2 regions of the Caproicibacter sp. genome follow, and region 1 is predicted to be linked to the other one. Evidence: predicted binding sites of a transcription regulator. Region 1 holds the regulator's gene; the other holds the start of a gene.

What was found. The regulator HrcA, encoded in region 1, represses chaperone genes, less so after heat shock. The targets are predictions, from matches to a motif close to TGTTAGCACTCNNNNNNNNNGAGTGCTAACA.
Region 2: a site for HrcA is predicted at 2,097-2,127, ahead of ACLQ3M_RS07270 (Hsp20/alpha crystallin family protein). Genes of this name have one in related genera too.

The regions. Positions count from the first base shown of each region.
Region 1 covers NZ_JBJKOP010000006.1:4,731-9,201, forward strand. Annotated here, with positions in the region: gene dnaK (molecular chaperone DnaK) at 1-1,405, opposite strand, end outside; gene grpE (nucleotide exchange factor GrpE) at 1,467-2,057, opposite strand; gene hrcA (heat-inducible transcriptional repressor HrcA) at 2,075-3,106, opposite strand; gene hemW (radical SAM family heme chaperone HemW) at 3,861-4,471, opposite strand, start outside.
Region 2 covers NZ_JBJKOP010000032.1:234,385-238,855, forward strand. Annotated here, with positions in the region: gene ACLQ3M_RS07255 (hypothetical protein) at 1-501, shown strand, start outside; gene ACLQ3M_RS07260 (Hsp20/alpha crystallin family protein) at 577-1,002, opposite strand; gene ACLQ3M_RS07265 (Hsp20/alpha crystallin family protein) at 1,077-1,502, opposite strand; gene ACLQ3M_RS07270 (Hsp20/alpha crystallin family protein) at 1,553-1,975, opposite strand; gene ACLQ3M_RS07275 (hypothetical protein) at 2,305-3,414, shown strand; gene ACLQ3M_RS07280 (ABC transporter ATP-binding protein) at 3,529-4,471, opposite strand, start outside.

The sequences.
Region 1 (4,471 bases):
TCTGCTCTTTCCCGGTTCCCATATCTTTTGCGGAAACGTTCACGATGCCGTTCGCGTCGATGTCGAACGTGACCTCAATCTGGGGAATTCCGCGCGGAGCCGGCGCGATGCCGTCCAGACGGAACAGACCGAGCTGCTTGTTGTCGCGGGCGAATTCGCGCTCGCCCTGCAGCACGTTGACTTCCACCTGGGTCTGACCGTCCGCCGCCGTGGAGAAGATCTGGCTCTTCTTGGTCGGGATGGTGGTGTTGCGCTCGATGATCTTCGTCATCACGCCGCCCATGGTTTCAACGCCGAGCGAAAGCGGGGTGACGTCGAGCAGCAGAAGACCTTCGACCTCGCCGCCCAGAACGCCGGCCTGCAGCGAAGCGCCGATCGCGACGCATTCATCCGGGTTGATGCCCTTGAACGGATCCTTGCCGGAGAGCTGTTTGACCTTATCCTGTACGGAGAGCATACGGGTGGAACCGCCGACCAGCAGAACCTTTGAAATCTCGTTCCAAGAAAGGGACGCGTCGGACAATGCCTGTTTCACCGGGCCGACGGTCTTTTCCACCAGGTCGGCGGTCAGCTCGTCGTATTTCGCGCGGGTCAGGGTCATGTCGAGGTGCTTCGGGCCGTTCGCGTCCGCCGTAATGAACGGCAGGTTGATGTTGGTGGAGGTCACGCCGGAAAGCTCGATTTTCGCCTTTTCCGCCGCGTCTTTCAGGCGCTGCATGGTTGCCTTGTCGCCGGAAAGATCGATTCCCGTCTCCTTTTTGAATTCGGAAACCATCCAGTCCATGACGCGCTTGTCGAAGTCGTCGCCGCCCAGGCGGTTGTTGCCCGCCGTGGCAAGGACCTCCTGCACGCCGTCGCCCATTTCGATGATGGAAACGTCGAACGTGCCTCCGCCGAGGTCATAGACCATGATTTTCTGTTCCTTATCCTTGTCGATGCCATAGGACAGCGCCGCGGCCGTCGGCTCGTTGATGATGCGCTTGACGTCGAGCCCCGCGATTTTGCCGGCGTCCTTGGTCGCCTGGCGCTGGGCGTCGGTGAAATAGGCCGGAACGGTGATAACCGCCGAACGGACCGTCTCGCCGAGGTACGCTTCCGCGTCAGCCTTCAGCTTTTGCAGAATCATGGCCGAAATCTCCTGCGGGGTGTAGCTCTTGTCATCTATCTTAACCTTAAAATCGCTGCCCATTTCCCTTTTAATCGAGCTGATGGTACGGTCCGGGTTCGTGATGGCCTGGCGCTTCGCCAGCTGGCCCACAATGCGCTCGCCCGTCTTTTTAAACGCAACCACGGACGGAGTTGTTCGTTCGCCCTCCGCGTTCGGGATTACTACGGGTTTGCCGCCTTCGATTACCGCGACGCAGGAATTGGTGGTGCCAAGGTCAATGCCTATGGTTTTTGACATATTGATTTACCTCCAATACGTTTGATCAATTTTTAATTTGTACTCTATATGAAGAAAAAGGTTAGTTGGCTACCTGCACCATCGCATGCCGGATCACCCGGTCGCCAATCTTATACCCCTTTTGGAACACCTTGACTACGGTATTGTCTCCGCTTTCCCCGTCTTCCACATGGGAAATTGCGTTGTGCAGCTCCGGGTCGAAAGGATCGCCCTGCGCTCCCATTTCTTCCACGCCGAGCTTTTCAAGAGCCGACTTCATCTGTCTCTGCACCAGCTCGACGCCCTTGCGCATGTCTTCCGCGGTGCAGTCGGGCTGCTCCAGCGCGCGCTCCAGGCTGTCGGCCACCGTCAGGATTTCCAGTACGGCCGCCGCCGTGGCCTCGTTGTAAAGAGAAGCTTTTTCCCGCGCCGTGCGCTTGCGGAAATTATCGTACTCCGCCGCGGTTCTCAGCAGAAGATCCTTCTGCTTTTCCAGCTCCCGGCTTGTTTCCTCCAGCTTTTTTTGCAGCTCCTCACCGGGTTTCGGCGTTTCACTTTCCATTTGCCCGGCCTGACCGGCCTGCTCCTGTGTCTGCGGGGACGGTTCCCCGGCGGTCTTTGGATCCTTCTCCTCGGCTTCGGCTGTCTGCCGTTGGCTCTCTTTTTTCTCCAAAACTGGCGCCCCTTTCTTTATTCCAAATCCATCAGTTCCGTCAGCATTCTGCCGACCGAACCGGAGAGATATTCAACACTTGAGATAATTCTGCCGTAATTCATCCGCATCGGCCCGATAATGGCAATGGCGCCCGCGTCCCGGCCGCCCACATTGTAACGGGAAACGATCACGCTCGAGTCGCTCAGTTCCGGGCGGCGGCTCTCCTGCCCGATGATGACCCTCACGTCGTCCTTCTGCTTTGAAAGAAGCCGGCACAGCTCCGCCGGGCGGGACAGGAAGTCCATAATACGCCGAAGTTCCTCCTGGCCGAATTCCGGGTAAAACAGCAGATTGATTTCGCCGTTCAGGCATACCTCCGACTGCATGGATTCCTGCGCCGCGTCCGCGACCGCCATTAAAGCGGAGCTGATCATCATCGCCATGTCGCCCATGGAAGCCGCCAGCGACTGGATATATGCCGGGGTCACGCTGGAAACCGGAACGCCGATCAGTTTTTCGTTCAGCATGCGGAAAAAGACCCGCAGAATCTCCGGCGTGATGTCGAAGTCGCAGTGGAACACACGGCTTTTCATCGTCCCGGCGGAGGTCATCAGAATCACCATCGCCGTGCGGCGGCTGGTCTGCACCATCTGCACCGCGCGGATGACGGCGGATTCGCCGCTCGGGGTCGTCGAAACCGCCGCGAATCTCGTCATGGAAGCAAGAATTTTCGCGACGCCGTCCAGCAGCTTTTCCGGGTCGTAGGCGCTCGGCAGAATCAGGCTGTCGATATACCGCTTCTCGTCGCCCGTAATTCCGGGCCGCTTCATCAACCGGTCGATATACACCCGGTAGCCCTTTTCGGTCGGAATGCGTCCCGCGGAGGTATGGGGCTGTTCCAGCAGGCCCATTTCGCTTAAATTGCTCATCTCATTGCGAACCGTCGCGGAAGAAACGTTGAAGTCAAGGGTTTCGCACAGCGATTTGGAACCGACGGGTTCGCCGGTTGCGATATACAGTTCAATCACAGCCGCCAGTATTTTCTGCTGCCTCTGTGTCAGTTCCATCCCTTTCCCTCCATTTCCTGATACTTTAGCACTCTGTGTGTTAGAGTGCTAACTCTACGTAATAGAGTACCATTAGTTTACCCCGTTGTCAATATGTTAATTGTAAACTAATTATGAAATCAAGCCGTTCCCCGGCGTGCGCGGTACTAATCAGTTTGCGTCCGCTTCCTTACAATATTCTTTTTCCATCTAAAAAGTTTATTCTATTTTGAAAAAACAAAGTTGCCTTTCTCCTTGTCAGACATCACCATCCGGCCCGCTCAGAAAGGCTCATCCTGTAAAAAATGGTTGAATTTTGAAGGAAACAGGCATATACTATTAAGGTAGGCACAAATAAAAAAGTGCAAAGCAGGGACAGGGCGCGCCAACACCCCGCCCCCTGCATACGGAGAACACACCTCCATACACAGCGGAAAAACCGCGCATTGCTGGAAGTATTATACTCCTTTCGCCCCCGCTTGTACAGTGGGAGCGGGGATTGGTTCCTGCTTTTCACGCGCGCCGGTGTATGGAATGGGACATTCCTCACCGGCGCTTTTTGTGCCCGCATGTGCAAAGGGGATGCCTGCCGACCGACGGTCCCAGGCTTAACTGCGTGCCGGCGGCGCCCATTCTCTTTCCAAATGGGTTTGAGTGCAAAGCAAGCGTGAAAAGAAGTAGCAACCCGATTGACCAAAGACAGCCCAACCGTTGCAGAGATGGGCCAGCCGAAAACAAGCCGCCCGGGAGTTACTCCCGGGCGGCTTGTTTTCGGTTAAACAGATAGAATTTCCACCGTCAGCGGATTGGAAAGCAGAAACCCCCTTGGTGTAAAATGAAATCCGCTCTCGCCGCAAACGGTCAGTCCTCCGGGCTGAAACCGCCGGGCGGCGTCCTTCATCCGGTGCGGAACCGAAAATCCGAAGCGCTCTCTGCACCGCTCGTCGGTCAGGCCCTCCGCCAGGCGCAGGGCCAGCATGGCAAATTCCTCAAAATCGCCGCCGTCCCCCTGCGGCTCCGCCGGTTCGCCTCGCAGAAACGCGCCGATGCTCCTCGGGACCGAGAACCTTTTTCCGTCCAGAAACGAATGCGCGGCGGGGCCGAATCCCAGATATTCCTCGCAGTGCCAGTATTTCAGATTATGGCGGCTTTTCATTCCGTTCTGCGCAAAATTTGAAATTTCATATTGGCGGTACCCGCTTTGTTCCAATATTTCACACGCGGAAAGGTAGAGCTCGGCCGTCGCATCTTCATCCGGAAGCTTCAAATTTTCTTTGTCTTTATAGTAAGCTGTTCCCGGCTCGATTTTCAATAGATACGCCGAAACGTGCCGAGCCCCAGCACGGGAACAAAATTCAATCGACCGGCGCATACTTTCCTGAGTCT
Region 2 (4,471 bases), on a different contig from region 1:
ACTCTGAAGATCCGCCTGTATGAAACGCGGAAATCTCTGCCGGTCGGCGTTCGTTTTTCCCTTCCGGTCGGGAAAGAGGCAGCGGGGCGTGAAATTGAATTCATTCATCCTGTGACGGGGAATGCGCACCGCCTGATCGTAGAAAGTCTGGAAGGGACGGATCTCGATCTTGTTTTTCGCAGTTCGCCGGGTTCCGGGCGGCGCTACTGTCCGCTGCTGCGATATATGATCGATCCGCCGCTGCCGGAAACCGACAAACTGGAAGTGCGTCAGGAAGGGTCTCAAACGAGCTCATCCGCCGGCGGCGCAATCGGGGTGATCGGCGGGGCGGAGGGTCCTACCGCCGTCTTTTTCGGCGATCCGCTTTCCGGAACGCGAGGTCTTCCTGTCAGGCAAGTCTTCTTGTCACCGGCGGAATCAATTCCGGAACAGGTAAAAATCCGGATCCCGTTTTTGACCGTGCCCAAAAATCCGGAAACGGAAATCGTTTTGTCCCTCTAAATTGCGGATCCACAGAGATAGAAAGAGAAAGAGCAGGGGATGCAATGTGCATCTCCTGCTCTTTTACAAAACGTATTATTTTACTTCGATTTTACGGGGTTCCGGCTTTGCCTCGACCAGTTTCGGCAAATCAAGGCTCAAAACGCCGTCCTGATAGCTGGCGCTGATTTTTTCAGCGTCGATGCCCTGAAGGTCGAAGCTGCGGCTGAAGGCGCTGTACCTTCTTTCGCGGCGAACATAGTTCTTCTGGTCGCCGCCGGATTCTTCCTTATGTTCGGCGCTTAACTGAAGTCTGCCGCCATCCACGGAAATGTTGATGTCCTCCTTGCTGAATCCCGGCAAGTCGGCCTTCAGCACAAACTTGTCGCCTTCATCCACAATGTCGGTTCGGAAGGGCACGGTGTCCATCCCTACTCCGCCGAAAAAACTGCTGTTGAGCATCCGGTCAAAGGTATCGAAAATACTGCCGGTGCTGCTTTCAAATGGAACCAGATCAAACATACTGAAAACCTCCTTTAATTAATCGTTTTCTATGAAAAGCTCCTCGAGGGGAAGCGCTTTCATTACAAACAGTATTATTGTATCTCAATTTTACGGGAAGAGGGTTTGGCTTCGACAATTTTGGGCAGATCGAGCGTCAGCACGCCGTCCTGATAAGCTGCGCTGATTTTTTCGGCATCGATCCCCTGAATGTCAAAGCTGCGGCTTAAGGTGCCGTATTTTCTTTCTCTTCGAATGAAATTCTTTTTTCCATCGTCCGTTTCCTCTTTCCGCTCGGCCGAAAGGGTCAACATGTCTCCGCTTACGTCGACCTTAATATCCTCCTTGCAAAAGCCGGGCATGTCGGCCTTTAAAACGAATTTGTCACCTTGGTCAAGAATATCGGCGCGGCAGGGCGCGCACTCCGCGTTATACCCACTGAAAAAACTGCTGTTCAGCATCCGGTCAAAATAGTCGAACACGCCGCCCGACCTTGAATCAAAGGGAACCAAATCAAACATTAGAAAAACCTCCTGTCAACATTTTCATTCCTGTGCTTAGTATAAGCACGTTATTTTACTTCAATTCTTTTCTGCGATGATTTTGCCTGGGCCGATTTCGGAAGCTCCAGTTCCAGAACCCCGTCGCTGTAGCGGGCGCAGATTCCTGCGGAGTCGATTCCGCTGAGATCAAAGCTGCGGCTGAAAGCGCCGTACCTTCTTTCTTTTCGAATATAGTTCTTTTTATTTTCATTGACTTCTTCTTTATGTTCCGCGTTAAGGGTCAAACAATCGCCCTCCACGTTAATGTTGATCTCCTGTTTCTGAAAGCCGGGCAGGTCCGCTCTCATAATATATTTATCGCCCTTGTCGAGAATATCGGTCCGAAATGTCTGGAAGGAATCCGTCCCGTTCCAGAAACCGCCGTTCATGAAACGGCTGAATTCATCGAACAGACCGTCCGTGCCGCGGTCAAAAGGAATCAAATCAAACATATAAAAGCCTCCGTTTCCATTTGATGATTGGTATCGGGAACTGTTCCGTTCCCCTTTTGACAGTTTCAGTATATCTGCTGATTATGAATAAATTTTGAAATAATTTTTGAATATTTGTGAATTTTAGCACTCTAATGAAAAGAGTGCTAAAACTTTTCCGGCATAGAGTTCCCAATCCTGTTTAAGGAGCGCTTTAGCTGACTGGGTTTTTTGAGTTTTTGCCAGCTTCCCTTTATTTTACCAATTTTCATAATATGTTTCTAATTTCTATGAAATTTATCATCTATGACTCGTATAATGGAGAACGTTGTCATTCTGTGGAGATGAATATGATGAAGAAACTGACAAAATCAATGTTTTTGCTGGTTACGCTGGTCTTTCTGCTATTGAGCTCGGGGTGCGCTTTGGCTCAGGCCTGCGCGAAAACTGCAAACACAGCCGTGGCGCAGCAGATGTCAAAACGCAGGGGAGCCAAAATCAGCCGCCCGGCCGTCCCGGAGTTGCAGGCGGGATACAATCTGGTATCCCTTCCCACCTATGACGGATCGGGGCAGCTGACGCACCCAAAGCTTCTTTATTTTCCAAACAAGTGGAACGGCTGGAAATACTGGCTGTCGTTCACGCCTTACCCAGACGGAAACGATGATTACGAGAACCCCTCCTTGGTTGTTTCTGACGACATGGTGCATTGGCAGGAGCCGGATGCCCGCGAAAATCCCGTTTCCGGAATCCCGTCGGATGTCGGATACGGCGGGCACTATTCGGACTCCCATATTGTGATGCGCAACAATGTCATGGAGCTGTGGTATCGCTATAATAAAGGAAACCGCGAGACAAACCGGCCGGACTATTCCATCGATTATTATTACCGCAAAACCAGCTTTGACGGAATTCACTGGACCCAGCCGGAGCTGATGCAAAGTTCGAAAGGCGGCATTCTGAGCCTTGATGTCAATTATTCTGACGGAGAATACGAGTTCTGGTACACGGATTACAAGCATCGTCTGCTGCATGCGGTGAGCAAAGACGGCAGCGCTTGGAGCAGCCCGAAGGTATGCAGTCTTTCGCTGGGTAAAAATTACGCACCGTGGCATCAGGACATTATTCAGTATCACGGGGAGTACTATCTGCTTCAGACGGGGGTAAACCTGACAAAGTATTCTTTCGCGCTGTTCCTTTCCCGTTCTGCGGACGGGATTCATTTTTCAAAGGGGGTGCCGTTCTACCCGAGCGACGACCCGGTGATTCTGTCGCAGGCCTGGTTGTACCGCAGTACGCTGGTCGAGGAAGATAACAGGTTTGTGTTTCTGATCGCCGCCCGTTTTCCCGACGGACGCTGGTACCTGATGAAAAGCGGCCTGTCCGTCGCGGAATTCGATCAGGCCCAGGGACAGGAGTTTATTATTGAGCCGCGGTCGCCCCAAGTGAAAGCCCTTTAAGTAAGAATTGACAATCTCCCTTTGATATGCCTGCCTCCGGCCCAAGGCTCCCGGCAGCACAGAAAAGCCGTCCGGTCCGCTCCCGCATGGGGGGCAAACCGAACGGCTTTTCCATTACTCATTCAACCCTTCAAATTGAAGGTTATAGTACCGGGCGTAAACCCCGTTTGCATTCAAAAGAGCATCATGCGGGCCGCGTTCGATAATTCCGTCGTCGCCGATCACGATGATTTCATCCGCGTTCCGGATGGTTGAAAGGCGATGGGCGATGACGATAGTCGTACGGCCCCGGCTGAGCAGGTCGAGCGAAGCCTGAATCCGGCGTTCGCTTTCATTGTCAAGCGCGCTGGTCGCCTCGTCCAAAATCAGGATTTTGGGATTCTTTAAGAAAACGCGCGCAATGGAAATCCGCTGCTTCTGTCCTCCGCTTAAACGGGCGCCCCGCTCGCCGACGTATGTATCGTATCCGTCTTCCAGATCCATAATAAAATCGTGGATGTTGGCTTTTCGCGCGGCTTCCATGATCTCCTCGTCGGTTGCGTCGGGTCTGCCGTAGGCGATGTTTTCACGGATGCTGCCGGAAAACAGGTAAACGTCCTGCTGCACGATGCCGATGGAGCTGCGCAAGGAACTCAGACGGACTTTTCTTACGTCGATTCCGTCAATGGAAACGCTGCCGCCGGTTACGTCGTAAAAACGCGGCACAAGGGAACACAGGGTTGTTTTCCCGCCGCCGGACGGGCCGACCAGCGCGATGGTCTGTCCCGCGCTGATTTTCAAATCAATGTGGTTCAGAACCTGCTCGGTGTCATTGTAGCTGAAGGAAACATCCTTGTATTCAATGTTTCCCTTTACATCTTCCAAATCCACCGCGTCAGGGCTGTCCACAATATCCGGTTCGGTTTCAATCACTTCCAGAAAGCGTTTGAACCCGGAATATCCTTTTTGAAACTGTTCCGTAAATTCAACCAGGACGTCGATGGGGTTGATAAAGATCGTAATATACAAGGCGTAAATCGCAAGGTCCGATACCCGAAGGCTTCCGTTCGCGATGAAA